One region of the Streptomyces sp. NPDC005728 genome, then DNA from elsewhere that is predicted to be linked to it. Evidence: riboswitches for the same ligand, from Rfam matches in the RefSeq annotation. Region 1 holds a riboswitch; each other region holds the start of a gene.
What was found. A riboswitch is a leader RNA that binds a small molecule or an ion and turns the genes downstream of it on or off. The one in region 1 is predicted to bind cobalamin.
Positions count from the first base shown of each region.

Region 2: another riboswitch for cobalamin. It lies ahead of ABZ471_RS08320 (prenyltransferase/squalene oxidase repeat-containing protein); the one in region 1 lies ahead of ABZ471_RS47460 (5-methyltetrahydropteroyltriglutamate--homocysteine S-methyltransferase).
Region 3: another riboswitch for cobalamin. It lies ahead of ABZ471_RS27790 (cobalamin biosynthesis protein); the one in region 1 lies ahead of ABZ471_RS47460 (5-methyltetrahydropteroyltriglutamate--homocysteine S-methyltransferase).

Region 1 covers NZ_JBEXYL010000216.1:56-3,321, forward strand. Annotated here, with positions in the region: partial or broken gene ABZ471_RS47460 (5-methyltetrahydropteroyltriglutamate--homocysteine S-methyltransferase) at 1-1,372, opposite strand, end outside; cobalamin riboswitch at 1,525-1,745, opposite strand; gene ABZ471_RS47465 (3-hydroxybutyryl-CoA dehydrogenase) at 1,936-2,805, opposite strand; gene aceB (malate synthase A) at 2,802-3,266, opposite strand, start outside.
Region 2 covers NZ_JBEXYL010000008.1:35,346-38,611, reverse strand. Annotated here, with positions in the region: gene ABZ471_RS08325 (hypothetical protein) at 1-809, shown strand, start outside; cobalamin riboswitch at 1,355-1,486, shown strand; gene ABZ471_RS08320 (prenyltransferase/squalene oxidase repeat-containing protein) at 1,602-2,843, shown strand; gene ABZ471_RS08315 (SCO2322 family protein) at 2,840-3,266, shown strand, end outside.
Region 3 covers NZ_JBEXYL010000047.1:19,357-22,622, forward strand. Annotated here, with positions in the region: gene ABZ471_RS27785 (cobyric acid synthase) at 1-641, opposite strand, end outside; gene ABZ471_RS27790 (cobalamin biosynthesis protein) at 638-1,582, opposite strand; cobalamin riboswitch at 1,682-1,823, opposite strand; gene ABZ471_RS27795 (hypothetical protein) at 2,116-2,343, opposite strand; gene ABZ471_RS27800 (inorganic phosphate transporter) at 2,376-3,266, opposite strand, start outside.

The DNA of each region.
Region 1 (3,266 bases):
CGGTGCGCAGTTCGCCGGTCTGCGGGAAGGAGCCGATGGTGGTGGTCGGCAGCAGCGGCAGGCCGAGGTGGGCGCGTTGGGCGGCGGTCCGCTCGGCATAGGGCTGGGACCGGCGCGTGTCGGCCTGGGTGACGGCGGCGGCGCGGGATCGCACGGCCGGGTCGTGGGTGATGGGGGAGCCGGCGCGGGAGGCCAGGTCGGCGCGGTTGGCGGCGAGTTCGGCGGTGATCGTGTCGGTGCCCTGGGCGAGGCCCTTGGCGAGGGTGACGATCTCCCGCGTCTTCTGCTGCGCGAAGGCCAGCCAGCGCAGGATCTGCGGCTCGATGTCCCGCTCCGCCGAGGCGTCGAGGGGGACGTGCAGGAGGGAGCAGGAGGCCGCGACGTCGACCCGGTCGGCCAGGCCCAGCAGGGTGCCGAGAGTGGCGAGCGACGCCGACAGGTCGTTGACCCAGATGTTGCGGCCGTTGACGACACCGGCGACCAGGCGCTTGCCGGGCAGTCCGCCGACGGCGGCCAGGGCCTCCAGATTGCCGGCCGCGGACTCGGTGAAGTCGATGGCGAGGCCCTCGATCGGCGCCTTGGCCAGCACGGGCAGGGCCTCGCCGAGCCGGTCGAAGTACGAGGCGACGAGCAGCTTGGGCCGGTCGGTGAGGGCACCGAGGCCGCGGTAGGCGCGCTCGGCGGCGTTCAGCTCGGCCGGGGTGCGGTCCTGGACGAGGGCTGGCTCGTCCAGCTGGATCCACTCCGCGCCGGCTGCGCGCAGGTCGGCCAGGATCTCCGCGTACACCGGCAGCAGGCGGTCCAGGAGAGTGAGCGGGTCGAAGTCCGCGGCCACGCCGGGTGCGGGCTTGGCGAGCAGCAGGTACGTGACGGGGCCGACCAGGACGGGACGGGCGGTCAGGCCCAGGGCGAGGGCCTCCTTCAGCTCCGTGACCTGCTTGCCGGAGTCGGCGGTGAAGACGGTGTCGGGGCCCAGCTCGGGCACCAGATAGTGGTAGTTGGTGTCGAACCACTTGGTCATCTCCAGCGGCGCGACGTCCTGGGTGCCGCGGGCCATGGCGAAGTAGCCGGCCAGGGCGTCGGCCTCGACGGCGGCGCGGTGGCGGTCGGGGACCGCGCCGAGAGCGACGGTGGTGTCCAGGACGTGGTCGTAGGAGGAGAAGTCACCGGTCGGCACCTCGTGGATGCCGGCATCGGCGAGCTGCTGCCAGTTGGCGGCGCGCAGTTCGGCGGCGGTGGAGCGGAGGGCGTCGGCGCTCACGCGGCCCTTCCAGTAACCCTCGATCGCCTTCTTCAGTTCCCGGTTCGGGCCCTGGCGAGGGTAGCCGTACAAGGTGGCCCGTGCTGCCGCGGCTGCGGACTTGGTGGTCACGGAGATCTCCTTCGCGAGATGAATCCCTGAGATCCCGGGGACGGGACGAGAGCGCGAAGGGTTGACGCACCGGACGGCAGCGGCCAGGAGCCGTCCGTTCGGTGTGTACGCCGACCCGCCCTCGAGGTCACCGGGATGTCCGCGCACGAGTGGTTCGCACGCGGGCAGGTGGCAGGTCTTCGGACTCGCGGGCACGTCTCGTCGTACGAGACACCTACTGGCCGTCGCTTCCCAAGCCCGGTACCTCGGGCCCAGTGCGAATGACGGCGGTCGTTCCCGCTCACCGCTGCGGGGCAGTCCCGGATTCCCACCGGGTTCCCTCTTACGACATCCCGCCTGGCGGACGGGACGAACCAGCTGCACGGATCAGCTTACGGGGTGGCGCCTCGGAGGGGTGCAGGACATCCGTCATCCGGATGGTGAGGTGGGACACCCGGTGGCCCGGGCACGCGACAGGGCGGGAAGCGCCGCACATGCGCTTCCCGCCCTTCCCCTGTGACGCCGTCCGGGACCCTCACCCCGGCGGCGGGTGCGGGCCCCTCAGCCCGCGCTGTACCAGGTCCTCAGCCCTGGTCGTAGGTGTGGAACCCCCGTCCGGCCTTGCGCCCGAGCAGTCCCGCCTCCACCATCCGCTGGAGCAGCGGGGGAGGGGCGTACAGGGGTTCCTTGAACTCGTCGTAGAGCGACTCCGCGATCGAAGCGACGGTGTCCAGGCCGATCAGGTCGGCGAGTTTCAGCGGGCCCATGGGGTGGGCGCAGCCGAGTTCCATCCCGGTGTCGATATCGGCGGCCGAGGCGAATCCGGACTCGGCCATGCGGACTGCCGAGAGGAGATACGGGATCAGCAGGGCGTTGACGACAAAGCCCGCCCGGTCGTGGGAGTGGATCACTGTTTTGCCCAGCGTCCGGGTCGCGAAGTCCTCGACGGCGGTGATCGTCGACGGCGACGTGTGCAGGGACGTCACGACCTCCACCAGGGGCAGCACAGGGACCGGGTTGAAGAAGTGCAGTCCCACGACCCGGTCGGCGCGGCCGGTCGACATGCCGAGGCGCATCACCGGAAGGGAGGAGGTGTTGGTGGTCAGCACGGCTTCCGGGTCCTCGACGATCTTGTCGAGGGCGGCGAACACCTCGGTCTTGGCGTCCGGGTTCTCCACGACGGCCTCGACGACGAGTTGGCGGTCGGCCAGGTCCTCCAGGCTGCCGGTGAACACCATGCGGGCGAACGCGTCCCGCGCGGCGGCCTGTTCCAGCTTGCCCCGTCGTACCGCGCGCTCCAGCGATGCCGCCACTCGGTCCCGGGCGGCGCGGGCCGCGACGGCGTCCACCTCGCAGACCACGGTGTCCAGGCCGGCCCGCGCGCACACCTCGGCGATTCCGGCGCCCATCTGACCGCCGCCGACTACGCCGACCCGCCGGATGTCACGGCTCATGCCCCCGCCTCCGACCGCCGCACGAGGTGCCGGGTGTAGGCGTCCGGGGTGAAGAACTGCGGCAACTCGCCCGTCAGCGCGGTCCGTTCGAAGAGGTCTCGGATCTCGTCGACCGGCGCCCACGGGTACTCGGCGCCGAGTGCGACGACCTCGTCGTCGAGCAGCCGCAGGACCGTCTCGCGGTCGATCACCCGGTGCCGCAGCCACTGCCAGACCTGGACGCGGGCGATCTCGGCGGTGGCCGCGTCCTCCATGAGGCCGTAAAGGGCGACCGCGCCCTGCCCGCGCAACCAGGCGGCGAAGTAGCGCAGCGCGACGGCGATGTTGGTGCGCACGCCCTCGGGGGACGGCGGCCCGCTGATCCGTCGCACCGACAGCAGGTCCGCCGCCGTCACCTCCACGTCGTCCCGGGTGCGGTCGAGCTGGTGCGGCCGTTCGCCGAGAACGCTGTCGAAGACCTC
Region 2 (3,266 bases), on a different contig from region 1:
GGGAGCACCTGACCGCCGCCGCTCTCGTCGCCGCCCGGCTGCGGCTGCCCGGCATCCCGTACGAGGCGGCCGCGGCCTGCACCGGCCCGGCCGCGTTACAGACGCTGCTCGCCCGCCACCGGATCGCGCCGGCCGGCCGGGAGGACGGCGAGGGCCCGCTGGTCTCGGTGGAGGCCGTCGTCCTGGACGACGAGGTCCGCATCGCCGCACTCACCCGTACGACCCCGGGCCCGCCGCCCGCCCGGCAGCCGCTGCGGCACTCCGTGCACGCCCATGACGGACTGCTGCACAACCCCTTCCTCCGGCACACGGTGGAACGGACCGTGCGGGCGCTCGGCCTCACGCACACCGTCGTCCGCATCGGCCTGCGGCTCACCGCCCGCGGCCCCCGCGTCACGGACGTCGTACCGCATCTGCCCGGCGACCTGATCCCGCTGCTGGTCGAGCGGGCCACCGGCGTCGACCTCGCGCGAGCCGCCGCCGCACTGGCAACCGGCGGGATCCCGGACGTGGCCCCGACCCGGCAGCGGGCGGCCGCGATCCAGTTCGCCTACCCGGCCGCGACCGGCAGCCTCACCCACCTGGACATGGCCCCCGCCGCCGGTTCCGAGCCGTCCGCCGAGCGCATGGTCCTCACCCGGCGACCCGGCGACCACGTCACGGCGGCCGCCCACGCGGACCCGGCCGACCGGCTCGCGCACTGGGTCGCCGAGGGCGACAGCCCCGCAGACTGCGAACACACCCTGCGCCGCATGGCCCACCACCTGAGCGCAACCATCACCCCAACAGCCCGCCCGCACGCGGCTTGACCGGCTCCATGCCCGGGTCAACTCCTCGACCGCCCGCGGCCGGCCGGGCCACGCACTGGGTCACCGAAGGTGACAGCCCCGCAGACTGCGAACACACCCTGCGCCGCATGGCCCACCACCTGAGCGCAACCATCACCCCAGCAGCCCGCCCGCACGCGGCTTGACCGGCTCCATGCCCGGGTCAACTCCTCGACCGCCCGCGGCCGGCCGGGCCACGCACTGGGTCACCGAAGGTGACAGCCCCGCAGACTGCGAACACACCCTGCGCCGCATGGCCCACCACCTGAGCGCAACCATCACCCCAACAGCCCGCCCGCACGCGGCTTGACCGCCCGGCCCGCGGCTCAGCCAGCCCGCGCGTACACGGCTTGGCCGACCCCATGCCCCGGTCAACTCCTCCACCAGCCGCGACGGTCGGTCGCCGCGGGTCCTGCAGCACCCGAACTGTCCGGGAAGCCGGGCGGTCGCGTCGGCGGTGTCCGGATATCGCGTGACCCCGGTCACCACTCCCCTGTGCCCACGGCCACCCCTCGGCCCGCGCACGGCTGCCGGTAAAGTGGCGGAGTCGTCATCACACCCGTACGGGGGGAAGCCGGTGCAATTCCGGCGCTGACCCGCAACCGTGAGCCGTTCGTCACCCGACGGTGAGCCGGACTGCCCCGCACGGGACGTTGACCGGCTCGCGTGCGCGGCGGCCCGCCGTGCACGGCACCGTCGAGGTTTACGGAGCCGAGCCGCCCGGGGTGTTCCCGTGCGCTGCCGGTTCCCCGCAGGGAGAGGCAGTCGCCGACCATGAACGTCCGCCGCAGTGCCGCGGCTCTCGCCGCGATAGGCGTGCTGGCCGCAGCCGCGCCCGCCACGGCCGCCGACCCGTCCCCGTCCGCGTCCCCCAAGGTGACGGTCCCGTCCGGGCTGTTCGGCAAGGCGGACCCGAAGTACGACGGTGTCTGGCGCCAGTCCCTCGCCCTGCTCGCCCAGCGCACACTCGGCTACCATCCGGCCGCCTCGGCCGTCGACTGGCTGCTCGGGCAGCAGTGCGACAAGGGGGGCTTCGCCGCGTTCCGCGCCGACACCACCAAGCCCTGTGGGGGCAAGGGCGGCGCCCAGCCCGACACCAACAGCACGGCCGCCGCCGTCCAGGCGCTGCAGACGCTCGGCGGCCACGACGCCGCCGTCCGCAAGGCCCTGGTCTGGCTGACGCCGCTCCAGAACAAGGACGGCGGCTGGGGCTACTTCCCCGGCGCTCCCAGCGACACCAATTCCACCGGCGTCGTGATCGGCGCGTTCGCCGCGGTCGGCCAGGACCCCGCCCAGCTGCACATCAAGGGCAAGAACCCGTACGACCTGCTGGCCAAGTGGTCCCTGCCCTGCGACGGCTCCGGGGCCGGGGCGCTCGCCTACCAGCCGGACAAGAAGGGCAAGCTGGCCGCCAACGCGGACGCGACGGCGGCCGGAGCGCTGGGCGCGCTCGGCAAGGGGTTCGTCGTGGAGCCCGGGAAGGCCGAGGACAAGGCCGGCGACAAGACCCCCGCCTGCACCGCCTCGGCCAAGCCCACCCCGGCGCAGGTGGCGGACAACGCCGTCGCCTACCTCACGGCCGCCGTCGCCTCGACCGGCCACCTCAAGTCCGTCCTGGCCGGCGCCGAGGACCAGCCCGACTACGGCAACACCGCGGACACGGTCGTCGCGCTCGCGGCGGACGGGCGGACGGCGCAGGCGAAGAAGCCGTACGCCTGGCTGGAGAAGAACGCCGCGAAGTGGGCGCAGCAGAGCGGTCCGGCCGCCTACGCCCAGCTGATCCTCGCCGCCCACGCGGTCGGCGCCCAGCCGCGGGACTTCGGCGGCACGAACCTGGTGGAGGCGCTCAACGCGACCGGTCCGGCCCCGCAGGCGGCCGGCCGCACCGTGGAACCCGACGAGACGACGGAGAGCGACTCGGGCACCCGCGTCTGGTGGATCGTCGGCGTCGGCCTCGTCGCCGGCATCGGCATCGGCTTCCTGCTCAGCGGCCGCCGGAAGAAGCAGCAGCCGTGACCGCCGTCCGCCGTGCCGCGGCCCTGCCGGCCGCCGCGCTCCTCGCCCTCGCCCTCGCCCTCGCCCTCGCCCTCGCCCTCGCCCTCGCCGGTACCTCCCAGGCGCATGCCGCCGGTTACCGCTACTGGTCCTTCTGGGACCGGGACGGCGGCCGGTGGTCGTACGCCACCGCGGGCCCGTCGACGGCGCGTCCCGACGACGGCGCCGTCCAGGGCTTCCGCTTCGCGGTGAGCGAGGACTCCGCGGACGCGAGCCGGCCGCGCGGCACGGCGGACTTCACGACGATCTGCGCGGGGACGCCCGCGAAGCAGGGTACGAAGCGGGTGGCGCTCGTCATCGACTTCGGCACGTCCGCGGACGCCCCGTCCGGCGAGACCCCGCCCGCCCGCCGTACGGCCTGCGCCCGCGTCTCCCCCGACGCGA
Region 3 (3,266 bases), on a different contig from region 1:
TGCAGCATGTCCAACCCCGGCTCCAGCAGGGTGACATCGCCGCGGAACTTGTTCACCAGGAACCCGGCGACCAGTTCCTGGTCCTCCGGGGAGAGCAGGGCGACCGTCCCGAAGAAGGAGGCGAAGACACCGCCCCGGTCGATGTCACCCACGACGAGCACAGGGAGCCGGGCATTGCGCGCGATCCCCATGTTCACGATGTCGGTCCGCCGCAGATTGATCTCCGCGGGCGAACCGGCCCCCTCACAGATCACCGCGTCATACGTGCCCCGCAACTCGGCGAGACAGTCCAGCACGGTGCCGAGCAGCCGCTGCTGGCGCCCCCCGTGATACCCGCGTGCGCTCAGCTCGCCCACGGGCTTGCCGAGCAGCACGACCTGACTGCTCTGTTCCCCACCGGGCTTGAGCAGCACGGGGTTCATCAGCGCGGTCGGTTCGACGCGGCAGGCCTGGGCCTGCATGGCCTGCGCCCGCCCGATCTCGGCACCCTCCCGTGTGACAAAGGAGTTGAGGGACATGTTCTGCGCCTTGAAGGGCGCGACCTTGACGCCCTGGCGCACCAGCCACCGGCAGATCCCGGCCGTCACGACGCTCTTGCCGGCGTCGGAGGTGGTGCCGGCGACGAGGAGACCACCGTTCACTTCCCACGTCCCTTCACGAGTCGGCGCGCGGCGACCGTGACGCCGAGCGCGAGCAGTCCGACGCGGCGGGAGAGCCGTACCGCCCGGTCGATGTCGGTGACCCGGACGGCCCGCCCGGCGCCCCCGTTGAGCACCGGCCGGTGTTCGACGCGCCCGCCGTAGGAGAGCGTCCCGCCCAGCCGCACGCCCAGGGCGCCCGCGAACGAGGCTTCTACGGGCCCGGCGTTGGGGCTCGGGTGCCGGGCCGCGTCCGCCCGCCATGCCCGTACCGCGCCGCGCGGATCGGGCCCTGCGAGCGTGGCCAGCACGGCGGTCAGCCGCGCCCCCGGCCACCCCGCGACGTCGTCCAGACGGGCGGAGGCCCAGCCGTAGCGCCGGTAGCGGGCCGACCTGTGTCCCACCATCGCGTCCAGGGTGTTGACGGCCCGGAAGCCGAGCAGCCCCGGCACCCCGCCCACGGCTCCCCACACCAGCGCGCCCACGACGGCGTCGGAGGTGTTCTCGGCGACGGACTCCACGACGGCCCGCGCGATCCCGTCGACGTCGAGGGCCTGCGGATCCCGCCCGCACAGATGCGGCAGCCGTGCCCGTGCCGCTTCGACGTCCCCGGCCTCCAGGGCGCGCCCGACGGTCCGGGCCTCGCGGGCCAGCGAAGTACCCCCGACGACGGCCCAGGTGGCGGCACCGGCCAGCGCGACGGAAGCGACCGGTGAGCGGCGTACGGCCCGCTCGGCCACGACGCCCAGGGCGACGGCACCGCCGGCGCACACGGCGGTGTGCAGCGTGCCCCAGCCGCGGTGGTCGTGCCACAGCGCGCGCTCCACGGCTGCGGCCGCCCGTCCGAACACGGCGACCGGATGCCCCCGGTGCGGGTCACCGAGGAGCAGGTCGCCGAGAAGGCCGGCGGCGGCGCCGTACGCGTAGGAGCGATCGGCACCCATCGGCTCAGCCGGCCGTGGGGGCAGACAGGACCTGGTGACTCGACCTCGAACGGCAGCCGCGCATGGCGATATGTCCTCACTCAGGGTGTCCACGCCCTGGTTCGACGAGACCGGCGGTGAGAGTTCCTGGCTCCCGGGATTCCTTCCCCGGTGACAGTGGCGGGACCGCGCCGGATTCGCACCGGCTTCCTCTCCTACCGCCGTACATGGCCCGGGCAGTCCACCACGCGCCCGGAAGGGCCGTCAACTTGCCTTTGACCTGGGACGCCGGACTGTGCTGAGGCCCACACTGCCGGCCCATCGGGCGCTGCGGGAACGACCGTGCGGCGCCGAATTCCACGCGCGCGGGCGGCACTCGGTGCTCCCCCGCGCCTTCACGTACGGTGATCATCCGCCAGGGCGCATACGTCCGTCCTGAGGGAACTCCCCGAGCCCGGCGAGCCGCTCCACGCGCCGCGGACACAAGTCCGCCCTGCCGCTCCGGCTGTTACGCCGGCCCGGCAGGGCGGAGGTGGACGTCGGAGTCCAGGCCCTCAGGCCTTGGCCACGATCAGATACATCCCGTAGGCCACCGCGGCCGCGCAGGCGGCGAAGCAGACGTACGCGCTCGTCACGGCCAGCGCCGCGGAGTTGCCCTGGGCCGCGGCCTTCTCCCGGCGGGAGAGTGCGGTGACGCCGAGGGTGAACAGGGCCACCAGGCCCACGGTCACCACGAGGCTGACGCCGAAGACGGAGCCGAGGGCCGCCCAGTCGATCTTCATGGGGTTGCTTCCTTCAGTGTCCGGATTCGGGGTCAGACCGTGGCGGCCGGCGGCGTCGCCGGAGCCGGCTCGGGAGCGGTCGGGGCCGGGATGGTGGCCGTCAGGTCCTCGGGGACGGCGCCCGCGGGGGGCGGGGTCACCGCGGCCATGGCGGTGGTCACCACGCCGGCCGGCTCGGCGGTGTCGTCGACCGCGTTGACGTTGCTGTGGTCGACGACCTCGCGGCGGGAGATCTTCCAGATCGCGGCGCTGGCGCCGATCAGGAAGACGGCGACGAGCGCGGTGCCCCAGTCACCCAGGTCCGTGACGGACTCGGCGCCCGCGCCGACCAGCGCGGCGGCCGGGAGGGTCAGCGCCCAGGCGACGAACATGCGGGTCGCGGTGGACCAGCGGACCACACCGCCCTTGCGGCCCAGGCCCGCACCCATCACGGAGCCGGAGACGACGTGGGTGGTGGAGAGGGAGAAACCGAGGTGGGAGGAGGCCAGGATGGCCGTGGCCGCGCTGGTCTGGGCGGCGAAGCCCTGGCGCGGCTCCAGGTCGGTCAGGCCCTTGCCCATGGTGCGGATAATGCGCCAGCCGCCGATGTAGGTGCCGAGCGCGATGGCCAGACCCGCGGAGAGGATGACCCAGGTGGGAGGGTTGGAGCCGGGGGCGATGGAGCCGCCGGCGACCAGGGCGAGGGTGATGATGCCCATCGTCTTCTGGGCGTCGTTGGTGCCGTGGGCGAGGGAGACCAGACCGGCGGAGGCGATCTGGCCGGCGCGGTAGCCCTTGCGGGTGGACTCGCTGTCGCCGTTCCTGTCGATGCCGTAGGAGAACCGGGTGGCGAGCATCGCCGCGAGACCGGCCACGATCGGCGCGGCGACCGCCGGCAGCAGCACCTTGGTGACCAGAGCCTCACCGTGGACGGCACCGAAGCC